DNA from 4 places in the Vagococcus penaei genome. Region 4 is predicted to be linked to each of the others. Evidence: predicted binding sites of a transcription regulator. Region 4 holds the regulator's gene; each other region holds the start of a gene.
The links. Region 4 encodes LexA, which represses DNA repair genes until DNA is damaged. Its sites were predicted from a motif close to CNAACANNTGTTNG; they were not measured.
Positions count from the first base shown of each region.

Region 1: a site for LexA is predicted at 1,714-1,727, ahead of ruvA (Holliday junction branch migration protein RuvA). Genes of this name have one in related genera too.
Region 2: a site for LexA is predicted at 1,223-1,236, ahead of BW732_RS11500 (Y-family DNA polymerase). Genes of this name have one in related genera too.
Region 3: a site for LexA is predicted at 1,909-1,922, ahead of uvrB (excinuclease ABC subunit UvrB). Genes of this name have one in related genera too.

Region 1 covers NZ_CP019609.1:1,466,059-1,469,277, reverse strand. The annotation lists gene ruvB (Holliday junction branch migration DNA helicase RuvB) at 59-1,066, opposite strand; gene ruvA (Holliday junction branch migration protein RuvA) at 1,081-1,698, opposite strand; gene BW732_RS07020 (potassium channel family protein) at 1,907-2,263, shown strand; one part of gene BW732_RS07015 (IS3 family transposase) at 2,597-2,876, shown strand; one part of gene BW732_RS07015 (IS3 family transposase) at 2,876-3,219, shown strand, end outside.
Region 2 covers NZ_CP019609.1:121,041-124,259, forward strand. The annotation lists gene BW732_RS11495 (DinB/UmuC family translesion DNA polymerase) at 11-571, opposite strand; gene BW732_RS11500 (Y-family DNA polymerase) at 538-1,164, opposite strand; partial or broken gene BW732_RS00570 (transposase) at 1,366-2,070, opposite strand; one part of gene BW732_RS00575 (IS3 family transposase) at 2,182-3,068, opposite strand; one part of gene BW732_RS00575 (IS3 family transposase) at 3,068-3,219, opposite strand, start outside.
Region 3 covers NZ_CP019609.1:689,148-692,366, forward strand. The annotation lists gene uvrB (excinuclease ABC subunit UvrB) at 1-1,860, opposite strand, end outside; gene BW732_RS03280 (C1 family peptidase) at 2,025-3,219, shown strand, end outside.
Region 4 covers NZ_CP019609.1:791,106-794,324, forward strand. The annotation lists gene tkt (transketolase) at 1-1,143, opposite strand, end outside; gene BW732_RS03700 (DUF896 family protein) at 1,232-1,474, opposite strand; gene lexA (transcriptional repressor LexA) at 1,645-2,262, shown strand; gene BW732_RS11470 (hypothetical protein) at 2,351-2,527, shown strand; gene BW732_RS03710 (M42 family metallopeptidase) at 2,594-3,219, shown strand, end outside.

The sequences.
Region 1 (3,219 bases), 670 kb from region 4:
AACCACAGACACTAGCAAAAATTCTTTTTTGACTACTATCTGTGGTTCATTAATTGTTTTATTCGTGATAATCATACCCTAAATGATGATAAGCCATTTCAGTTGCGACACGGCCACGAGAAGTCCGCTTAATAAACCCTTTTTGAATCAAATATGGTTCGTACATATCTTCAACGGTTTCTGTTTCCTCACTAATATTGACAGCAATTGTTGATAAACCAACCGGTCCTCCTTGATACATCTCAATCATCGTACGCAATAACTTTTGATCGACATAATCCAATCCTTGATGATCCACCTGTAATAAACCCAGCGCTCGGTCTGCAATAGCCATATCGACTTGTCCAGTGCCTTCAACTTGAGCGACATCACGCACCCTTTTAAGTAAACGATTGGCAATTCGTGGGGTTCCACGAGAGCGACGAGCAATTTCATAGGCACCTTCATCTAAAATATCTGTTTGAAAAATAGATGCTGAGCGTAACACAATTTCTTTTAAATCATCCTCATGGTAATACTCCATATGTGAAATAATACCAAAACGATCGCGTAATGGTGCCGATAACATACCGGCACGAGTTGTTGCGCCAATTAATGTAAAAGGTGGTAACGGAAAGTGTACGGGATGAGCTGTTGGGCCTTGACCCACAATAATATCAACATAAAAGTCCTCCATAGCAGAGTATAATAATTCCTCTGCTACACGGGGAAGACGATGAATCTCATCAATAAATAAGACATCACCAGGTTCTAATTCATTTAGTAATGCGACCAAATCGCCAGGCTTTTCAATAGCTGGGCCACTAGACGTACGAATATTAACACCCATCTCATTAGCAATCACCATTGCCATCGTCGTTTTTCCTAAACCAGGTGGTCCATATAAAAGGACATGGTCAAGCGATTCTTCACGTGATTTGGCGGCCGCAATATAAATAGTCAATTCTTGTTTGACTTTATTTTGCCCAATGTATTGGGAGAGATATTGGGGACGTAATGATAATTCTAATAACTCCTCTTGTGGTACCAAATCGCTTGATAACGCACGTTCTTCCTCAGTGGTCATGACTTAATCACCTCTTACTTTTTCATCAATAATTTCAACCCATGACGTAAATACTCATCTGTGGTTGCTTGTGGCAGTGCTTCAAGCTCTTTTGTAATCCGCTTCACTTCACGTTCCGTATAACCTAACGCTCGCAAAGCTTCCAAAGCTTCTTTTAACTCATGATCGCTCACAACAGCGAATAGACTATCTTGTTTGGCCATCGCTGTTACAGCTGGTGTATCAACTGCTAAATCATCTAACTTACCTTGTAAATCAAGGACCATTTGTTGTGCTGTTTTCTTGCCAACTCCTGGAAATTTCGTTAAATAAGCCGCATCTTCTGTTTCAATGGCATAAACCAATCCACCATGATCATCTAGCGCCATAATAGCTAGAGCACTCTTTGGTCCAATGCCAGAAACACTAATTAATTTTAAAAATAATTGCTTTTCTTCTAATGTTGAAAAACCATATAAAGTATGCGCATCATCACGAATCACTTGATGGACATAGATTTTTACTTCTTGATTATAGTAGGCAGAAAAACGAAAAGGGTTTGCAACTAAAATTTGATACCCCACTAGATTAGTTTCCACCACTATGTAATAAGGGCTCACAAAAGTCACTAGCCCTTTTATATATTCAAACATTCACTTCATCCCTTCCGTACATACGTTCCCTAAAATTGTACCATAAATTACTAAAATACTAAACTAAGGAATGTACAGAGTTTACCAGCTAACTTTCCTCTTGCCTCTAAAATCGCTAGTCCATCAAGAATACGTCAAATGACTCATTTCATTAGACAAATAGCATTCAAAAACGGATAATCTGTTTAAAAGCTATGGAGGGTATACTATGCTATCTTTATTTATTTCTATCAAAAAACTACTGACATCTATCCGCTATATTTTACAGCGTGACGACACTAAATCACTATTAGTCTTAGTATTAATCACATTAATTAGTGGGACTATTTTTTATTCAACTGTTGAAAACTTAACTATTTTAAATGCCTTTTATTTGTCATTCACAACCCTAACAACTATTGGTTATGGTGATATCTATCCACAAACAGATTTAGGTAAATTATTTACGATTATTTATGCACTTGTTGGAATTGGTCTGATGGCACTTTTTATCTCAGTTGTTTCTAGAGCATATCTTTATTCTAAAACAGATAAAAAAAAGGAATCTTCTCAGAACAATTTTTAATACTCATAAAAACCTACTCATCACATTTTTAAAATGACATTTTTATTATTAGCCACTCTAAATCAGTTATCATTAGAAATAAAAACTTAAAAGTGCGATAATATGTCTATTAGAAAGAATAATTTAACAATACACGACGAAACGTTAATAAAACGTCTCTATCTGACTTCGAATAGTTATAGGCGAAAGTTAATTACTCGTACGTATGATAGATTACTTCTTTTAAAGAAATGAGGTAGATCACATGAGTAAAAGTAAATGGATAGGCTACACTTGACTAGACAGAAAAAATAAGGTGTGATGAGAATAAGAAAACACACTGGAGGAAATGTCATGTTAGAACGTAAACCAAGAAGAACTTTTACCAAAGAATTTAAACAACAAATGGTAGATCTTTACCAATCAGGAAAACCTAGAATAGATATTATTCGTGACTATGAGTTAACTCCTTCAACTTTTGATAGGTGGGTAAAACAAGGAACAACCACAGGTTCATTCAAAGAAAAAGATAATTTAACACCTGAACAAAAGGAATTAATCAAACTCAGAAAAGAACTTAAAATGCTTGAAATGGAAAATGATATTTTAAAGCAAGCGGCGCTGATATTCGGACGAAAAGGCAAGTAATTAAAGCCAACAAACATAAATATTCTATATCAGCGATGTGCCGAGTCCTTAAAATATCAAGACAAACTTACTATTATCAGGAAAAGAAGCCATTACTAGAAAGTGAACTAGAAGAAATTGTGGAAATGATTTTTCGCCAAAATAAAAAAGCTTATGGCGCTCGTAAAATAAAAAAAGCACTTAGTTTAGAAGGCATCATTCTCAGTAGAAGAAAAATTAGAAGGATTATGCGACACAGAAACCTCGTTTCTGTGTATACGAAAGCTTATTTTAAGGTGGTATCTTCTAATGTGAATGAGTCTAAAATAACCAATCAATTAAAACGTCAT
Region 2 (3,219 bases), 670 kb from region 4:
ACTATTGTATCTAGTTGAGCCTCTGCGACTTCTTTTTCGGGTGGAAAGAACAAACTAGTTGGGTAGAGTAATTATCAGATAGCTTGCTATAGCTAATACTAAGTGCTCGAATAGGTAAATCACCCAAATCTTTTGCTCTAAACATTAAAATTAAATTATTACTCAAAGTCTTGGAATTAGAAGTAGGTGTTATGGTTCTTTGGACAGAAAAAACTCTTTCTTTAGTTAGATGTGAGTAGGAAATTGATAATGATAAACAACCTGTTTCTAAATTCTTTTGGCGTAACGTTGTAGCAACTTGGTCTGCCATCTCTCTAATGACTATTTCAATTTCGGCTCTTTTATAATAATCTCTATCTAATATTTGGGATTTACCATAGGATTTCTCTTTAACGATGGTACGTTCGTTTAACAAACTACGATCGATTCCCCAAGCATGAGCAAATAATTGTAAGCCAATCACACCCAATTCTTTTTTTAAAGCAAAAGGATCAGCAAAGGCTAAATCATGAACAGTTTTAATAGCGAATAAGTGAGTTAATTTTTTAGATAACTTAGACCCAATACCCACATATCAGTTAAACAATCAATTTTCCAAAGTGTTTCAGGTATGCACTCGTACGTCCACTGCTCGATAAAATTGGGGTTATGTTTAGCAGCAATGTCTAAACAAACTTTAGCTAACAATGGATTAGGACCAATCCCAATCTTAACGATAAGTCCTAATGTATTCCAGATGTCTTGACGAATTTTTTTAGCAATGTCATGTGTCGTACCAAATAGTAGGTGAGAACCAGAAACATCGATAAAACTTTCATCAATACTGTAAATATAATGGAAATCTTTGGATGTATAGTTTCTTAAAATGTCATTTAATTTTTGATTGAATTTTAAGTATAGAGACATTCGTGGTGGAACAATAATTAAATCAGGATGGCTAGGCAGATCATACTTGCGGGTAACATTAGTTATCCCGAGTTTTTCTTTGGCCATTGGACTAGCAGCGAGACATAAACCTCCAGAATTTTCAGCTTTTGACATAACAACAAGCATTGTAGTCATAGGATTTAAGCCTCTCATACGGCATTCAACAGAGGCATAAAAGCTTGTTACATCGATACACATGATATCACGATTAGGTTCTTGTGAGTAATCGTAGTACATGTTTGGTCATCTCCTTTATTATATCGACAACTTTAATTAACTTAGTAAGAATATTATACGAACGTATGTTCCTTTTGTAAAGGGGAACAGCATTTTTATTTAATTAAAATTAATGATAAACCGAACAGATAGACAAAGTATCAGGTTTTTGAGGCTCTTTGTCAAATTGGACTGATGAGTTAAATTTATCATCTTTTTTAGTTATTTAATTTTTATAAGGTCGCTCATCAAGAAAATTCTTATTCTCATAGTGTTAAACGATTTGAACCCGTATGAAACTCTTTTTAGTGTTTTTATATGGGTATTCTTAGCTTCAATTTTTCCATTGGAAAAATCATAAAGAAGAGCATTACGAATACCATCTTCATACACCAGTAAGTTCTCTAATTTATCTTTAAATAGTGTATCTAAGCCAGTAGATAAGTTTTTCAAAAGTTCAAAAAATGAATGAGCGTCTTTATTTCTAAAGTGATACGTTAATAATTGGAAACTATCATAGGCTTTTTTTAGATTCAAAGAGAATGAGAGTAGTCGATCAATCATCATTGATTCCGTTAAAAGTGGATACTTTGGAGAAGGGAAACTTTTCCAGGTTTTGAATTCAGAAATAGAAACAGTCAATTGATTTTTTAAAAGGAATTTCCAATTTGATTTTAGTTTATTGGCCTCTGATTTTTTCTTAGCGACATTCAAGAGCTTCATTTCTCGTACTCTAAACTCATTAAAAGCGGTGTTTAGGTGTTTTACAACATGGAACCGATCAATAATTAGACTAGCATTCGGAAAGACTCTTTTAGTCAATTGAAAGTAAGCAGCATTCATATCAGTTACTAAGAATTTTACCTTTTCTCGTTCCTCCAACGGAGAACGATTAAAATAAGTTGTAAGTTTGTGGAATGGCAACACTTTTTTTGACAAATATTATAAGGTGTCAAAACATTGGTACTGTTATCCGATTACCCTTGACCATGAGCCTCTCAAACTGTGACTCTTTCGCGGTGTGTTGACTTATAAAAATCAACCCGCTATCTCACACGTATCACAGTTTGACTCATCCTCAAGGGAAGCTATCGCTAATCTCTGAGCTCTGATACTAAGCGGAGTGACATAATTCAATGCTCCGTGTATTCTGAAATGATTCCACCAATGAACATAGTCATAAAGAGCCATAGATAATTCTTTTAGTGTCTCAAACTGATTGGGATAAACGAACTCTGCTTTAAAGGATTTATAAGTTGACTCGGCGACGGCATTATCCCAGGGATTTCCTTTTCTACTCAACGATCGCTTGATATTAAATGTATTTAGTATGGTATCAATCACTTGATTATCAAATTCTTTTCCTCTATCAGTATGAAACAACTGAATGTTTGTTAAGGCGTACGGAATCGTATAAAATGCCTGTTTAACTAATTCGGCATCTTTTGATGCCCCACAACTAAATCCAATGATTTCTCGATTAAATAAATCAAGAATTAAACAGACATAGTGCCAACGATTGCCAACCTTGACATAAGTTAAATCGGTGACAACTTTTTCTAATGGCATAACGGAGTTAAAATGACGTTTTAATTGATTGGTTATTTTAGACTCATTCACATTAGAAGATACCACCTTAAAATAAGCTTTCGTATACACAGAAACGAGGTTTCTGTGTCGCATAATCCTTCTAATTTTTCTTCTACTGAGAATGATGCCTTCTAAACTAAGTGCTTTTTTTATTTTACGAGCGCCATAAGCTTTTTTATTTTGGCGAAAAATCATTTCCACAATTTCTTCTAGTTCACTTTCTAGTAATGGCTTCTTTTCCTGATAATAGTAAGTTTGTCTTGATATTTTAAGGACTCGGCACATCGCTGATATAGAATATTTATGTTTGTTGGCTTTAATTACTTGCCTTTTCGTCCGAATATCAGCGCCGCTTGCTTTAAAATATCATTTTCCATTTCAAGCATTTTAAGTTCTTTTCTGAGTTTGATTAATTCCTTTTGTTCAGGTGTTAAATTATCTTTTTCTTTGAATGAACCTGTGGTTGTTCCTTGTTTTACCCACCTA
Region 3 (3,219 bases), 100 kb from region 4:
ACGATATGTTTGTGTTAAATCATAGGTTTCGTCTTCCTCAGCTACCTTCACAGCACGAATCAAGTCACGGACTTCTTTAATAATCGTTTTTGGTTCAATACCATGTGCTGTATTATAATCTTCTTGAATCATTCGTCGACGTTTAGTTTCATCAATTGCTCGGGCCATAGAATCGGTCATTTTATCGGCATACATGATAACTTTTCCGTTAGAATTTCGAGCAGCTCGCCCAATTGTTTGGACTAATGAGCGTTCACTCCTTAAGAACCCTTCTTTATCAGCATCTAAAATCGCTACTAGCGATACTTCTGGTACATCGATTCCTTCACGTAATAAGTTAATCCCTATTAACACATCAAATGTTCCTAAGCGTAGCTCACGGATGATTTCTGTTCGCTCAAGTGTCTTAATATCACTGTGCAGATATTTAACTTTCATGCCTAATTCTTTCAAGTAATCTGTTAAATCTTCAGACATTTTCTTGGTTAATGTCGTAATAAACACTCGTTCATTTCGGTCAACACGTGCATTAATTTCACCAACCAAATCATCAATTTGTCCCATAATCGGACGCACTTCAACTGTTGGATCTAGTAAGCCTGTCGGACGAATAATTTGTTCAACCACTTTATCCGTTCGCTCCATTTCATAGGGTCCTGGTGTCGCTGAAACGTACATGATTTGGTTGACATGTTTTTCAAACTCTTCCAATTTTAGCGGACGATTATCTAGAGCACTTGGTAAACGGAAACCATAGTCCACTAACATTTTTTTCCGTGCCTGGTCACCATTATACATCCCGCGAATTTGTGGCATAGTCACATGTGATTCATCAACAACCATTAAAAAATCATCTGGAAAGAAATCAAGTAAAGTATATGGAGCTTCGCCTGGTTGGCGACCGTCCATATGACGTGAGTAGTTTTCAATCCCCGAACAGTAGCCCATTTCACGCATCATTTCGATGTCATAATTGGTTCGTTGTTCTAAACGTTGTGCTTCTAATAACTTATTTTCACCTCGAAGTTCTGCTAATCGTTCTTCAAGTTCCTTTTGAATATTGGCAATTGCTTCTTCCAAATGGTCTTCATTAGTCACAAAGTGAGTCGCTGGGAAAATCGCCACATGCTCACGATCAGCTAAAATTTCGCCCGTTAATGCGTCAACTTCACGAATTCGATCTATTTCATCACCAAAAAATTCGACACGTAGTGCATGGTCATCACGTGATGCTGGAAAAATTTCGACAACATCACCACGCACGCGAAAACGCCCACGCTGAAAATCGATATCATTACGATCAAATTGAATATCAACTAAAGCTCTCAATAATTGATCACGTCCCATTTCCATGCCAATTCGTAAAGAAACCACTTGGTTTTGGTACTCATTAGGATCCCCTAATCCATAAATACATGAGACAGATGCCACAACAATGACATCATTTCGTTCTAGCAAGGCACTCGTCGCTGAATGTCGCAGTTGATCAATTTCATCATTAATACTGGCATCTTTCTCGATATATGTGTCACTCGATGGCACATATGCCTCTGGTTGATAGTAATCGTAATAACTAACAAAATACTCTACTGCATTATTTGGGAAAAACTCTTTAAATTCACTATACAATTGACCAGCAAGTGTCTTATTATGAGCAATAACCAAAGTTGGTTTTGTGACCTCTTTAATCACATTTGAGACCGTAAATGTCTTACCAGAACCCGTAACACCTAGTAAAATCTGCTCTTTTTCTTGATTATTTATATTTGTAACTAAAGTATCAATTGCTTTAGGTTGGTCTCCCGCTGGCGAATACTTAGATACTAGTTCAAAGGGATGACTCATATCTTTTTCAATCATTTAGCTACCTCTTTTCCAGTTTTTTTACACCTTAATAGTGTATCATAGCGAACATATTTTCGCCATTATCGTTGCTCTATTTTACAAAAAATTCATACCATTAGACTATGATTTTTATTTAAAAAGAGTACAATAAGATGTAATAACTTAGAAAGGGTGTTTATATGAGTCAAGAAATTTCTTTAGAACAAATCAAACAATACGATGACAACTTTACGTCATCAATTAATCATCTAACAAGCCAACGTGCTGTTATGAAAAATGGTATCTTAGCAGCCTCTTCAGACAGTCAAGCAGCTATTGATAATACGCCCGTTTTCTCAATAGATTTAGATACTGGTAAAGTTGCCAATCAAAAACAAAGTGGACGTTGTTGGATGTTTGCTGCGCTAAATACTTTCCGTTTCCAAATTCAACAAGACTTTCATTTAAAACATTTTGAATTATCACAAAACTATACGTTCTTTTGGGATAAATTTGAAAAAGCTAATTACTTTTATGAAAATATTTTGAATACAGCTGATGAGCCTTTAACTAGTCGTAAAGTGAGTTTTTTACTACAAACCCCTCAACAAGATGGTGGTCAATGGGACATGATGGTCGCCATTATTCAAAAATATGGTCTTGTACCAAAATCAGTTATGCCTGAATCATTCAATAGCTCTATGAGTCGTGAATTAAATACTTATTTAAACAAAAAATTACGTAAAGATGCGAACACATTACGCCAATTAGTCGCAAATGGTGCAACTGAAACAGATATTACAAATGCGAAAAGCCACATGTTAAATGATGTCTATTCATTTCTATGTACAAGTTTAGGAACACCACCAAAAACATTTGATTTTGCTTTTCGTGATGATAATAATGAATTCCATCATTTCGAAAATCTAACACCACATACCTTCTACGACCAATTTATTGGACGGGACTTATCTGAATACGTCAGTGTCATCAACGCACCTACTGCTGACAAACCTTATAATCAATTATATACCGTTGAAATGCTTGGCTCAGTTGTTGGTGGCAAAGAAGTCCGTCATTTAAACCTTGATATTGAGACCTTCAAAAAATTGGCCATTGCACAACTTAAAACTGGTGAAGACGTTTGGTTTGGCTGTGATGTCGGCCAATCATCAACACGCGATACCGGTATCATGGCACTGAACACATACAACGTCAATGAAACGTTTGGCTTTGATTTTGATATGACAAAAGCTGAACGCTTAGATTACGGAGAAAGCCTTATGACCCACGCAATGGTTTTAACAGGTGTTAATCTTGTTGATGACCAACCAACTAAATGGAAAGTTGAAAATAGCTGGGGAGATAAAGTTGGAGACAAAGGCTACTTTGTGA
Region 4 (3,219 bases):
TAAGTCAGCAGAACCACCCCAAACAAATGGTACCGCGCCTGTTAATGCTTGAATGGCTTCTTTACTGGTCACACGACTGGCTGCACTATCACCGACTTCATATGTTGGTAACACTTGATCTAAATCAAGAGTCATTTCACCCGAGAAGGCATCTTTTAACTGTTTCGCTAAAGTTGGGTATTCTTTTTCATAGTCAGCAAATAATGTTTGCCATTCTGCTTCTGCAGTTTGACCTTTAATCACCATTTCTTCATTAAATCGCGTTGCTACTTCTTCAGGTACAGTAAACTCTGGATATTCCCATCCATAAGCTTCTTTTGCTAAAGTAACACCTTCAGCTCCTAATGGGGCACCATGAACTTTATTTGTTCCAGCATTTGTCGCACCAAAACCAATAACTGTTTTTACTTCAATAATTGTTGGTTTGTCAGTGTCCGCTTTAGCAGCCTCAATTGCTTGAGAAATCGCTTCTAAATCATTGCCATCTTTAACTAAAATATGTGACCAGCCTGATGCTTCAAAACGACCTTTAACATCTTCACTAAATGATTTATCTAATGGACCATCTAATGAAATATCATTTGAATCGTATAAAACAATTAATTTACTTAATTTTAAGTGTCCTGCTAAACTGATTGCTTCTTGTGAGACACCTTCCATTAAATCACCATCACCACATAAAGCATATGTGTAGTGATCAATTAGATTGAATTTATCACGATTATATGTCGCAGCTAAGTGTGCTTCTGCCATAGCAAAACCAACACTCATTGCGATTCCTTGACCTAAAGGACCAGTCGTCGCCTCAACACCTGCTGTATGATGTACCTCAGGATGTCCTGGTGTTAAACTATCCCATTGACGGAATTGTTTTAATTCTGATAATGGTAAGTTATAACCTGATAAATGTAACAAGCTGTATAACATTGCCGATCCATGACCTGCTGATAACACAAAACGGTCGCGGTCAATCCAATCTCGATCAGTTGATGGATTTACCTTTAAATGTTTTGTCCACAAAGCGTATGCCATCGGAGCTGCTCCTAATGGTAAACCTGGGTGTCCTGAATTCGCTTTTTGAATCATGTCTAAACTTAGAGTCCGAATTGTATTAACACCAAGTTGATCAATTTTGTCAAACATATAATAGCCTCCTGGTTTTTAGGTTTTTTTTACCTTTATTAGCATTTTAACTTTTATTACAAGAATTTGCAAGGCTTTTCACTAAATTTTATCGTCCATGGATTCCTTTATCTTTCTGAATCGTTTTTAATTTTTCAGGAGTTACATCTGTGCCTTCTTCATCAACGACTTTCATACCTTCAATATGATGACGCATGCCTTTTCTAAATTGATGTAGATACTCTTCACGTAATACTTTTTGTTCTGATTGTTCTGCAATCGTCAATCCTTCTTCGGTTTTAGCTTTACGAGCTAGCTCATTAATTCGCGCCATTTTATCTTTAGATAGCATCCAACTAATCCTCCTTGATATCTATATTTAAGTTTCATTATTATCTTAGCTTATCGCTTAAAAAATTACAATTAACAGGACCGTTTATTTTAATTTATGCGAACAAACGTTTGATAAACTGAATCGAATATGATACACTCAAAAAAACAGGAAATTGAGGGTTTAATATAATGAAACGACAATCAACTCGTCAAGAAGATATTTTACGCTACATCTACACACAAGTAACGGAACGTGGGTATCCACCGACTGTTCGAGAAATTGGTGAAGCAGTTGATTTATCATCAACATCAACGGTTCATGGGCACTTGTCTCGCCTTGAGAAAAAAGGCTTGATTTTTAGAGACCCAACTAAGCCTCGTGCGATTGAGTTGACACCAGATGGTTTGTCATTTATTGGTGTTCAGCCGTCTTCAATCCCAATGTTAGGTGTCGTCACAGCTGGAGAGCCTATTTTAGCTGTTGAAGAAGCATCAGATTTCTTTCCTATCCCACCTGACCTAAAATATGAAGAAAATTCCTTATTTATGTTGACTATTCGTGGTGAAAGTATGATTAATGCTGGAATTTTCGATGGCGACCACGTCATTGTTCGGAAGCAAAGTACTGCTAATAATGGTGAAATTATCATTGCGATGACTGATGAAAATGAAGCAACGTGTAAAAGATTTTATAAAGAAGACAGCGTAATTAAATTACAACCTGAAAATGATACGATGGAGCCAATTATTCTAGACAACATTACTATTTTAGGAAAAGTTGTTGGTCTATATCGTAATAAAATATAAAGCATAATCATATGCTTTATATTTTTTCTTTACAAAACGAACATAAGTTCGTATAATAAATTTAACATTTAATTTGGAGGAAAAACTAATGCTAATGATTAGAAGATCTGCTTTGTTGTTAGTTGTATTGATTATTGGAATGTTGCTTGGGACTCTAGGTTGGAAAATTTCATTACTTGTCTTGACACCTCTTCTATTTATTTGGCTAATGGTTTGGGACGAAAAAAGTTACGACTATAAATATAAAGAACATAAATTAAGATAAAACTTGCTTTTGTGACAGTTGTGACTTAATCTAATTTTAATAAACTATTCATAAAGGAGTTTTTTTATGTCACAACCTACAATCGACTTAGTCAAAAAATTAACTTTAATTCCCTCACCAACCGGTGACACAGATAACATTATTAAAACAATCGAACAGTTATTAAATGATTATGGCTATACATCAACTATCAATCGTAAAGGTAGCTTAATTGTCACAGTCGCTGGTAAAAATCAGTCACAGCATCGGTTTGTAACAGCTCATGTTGATACTCTTGGTGCAATGGTGCGCTCAATTAAACCCGATGGCCGACTAAAAATCGACTTAATCGGTGGCTTTAATTTTAATTCTATCGAGGGTGAGTATTGTACTATTCATACACAACATCATGGAGAAATATCCGGAACAATTTTAATGCATCAGACAAGCGTCCACGTCTATAAAGATGCAGGATCAGCTGAACGTAATCAAGCCAACATGGAAATTAGACTGGATGAAAAAGTGACTAATAGTGATGAGACCAAACAACTAGGTATTCAAGTCGGTGATTTTATCAGTTTTGACTCTCGTACAACGATTACACCCAACGGTTATATCAAATCACGCCACTTAGATGATAAAGTTAGTGTGGCAATTTTAATTAACTTTTTAATTAGACTCAAAGAAAATGGAGAGATTCTACCTTATACTAC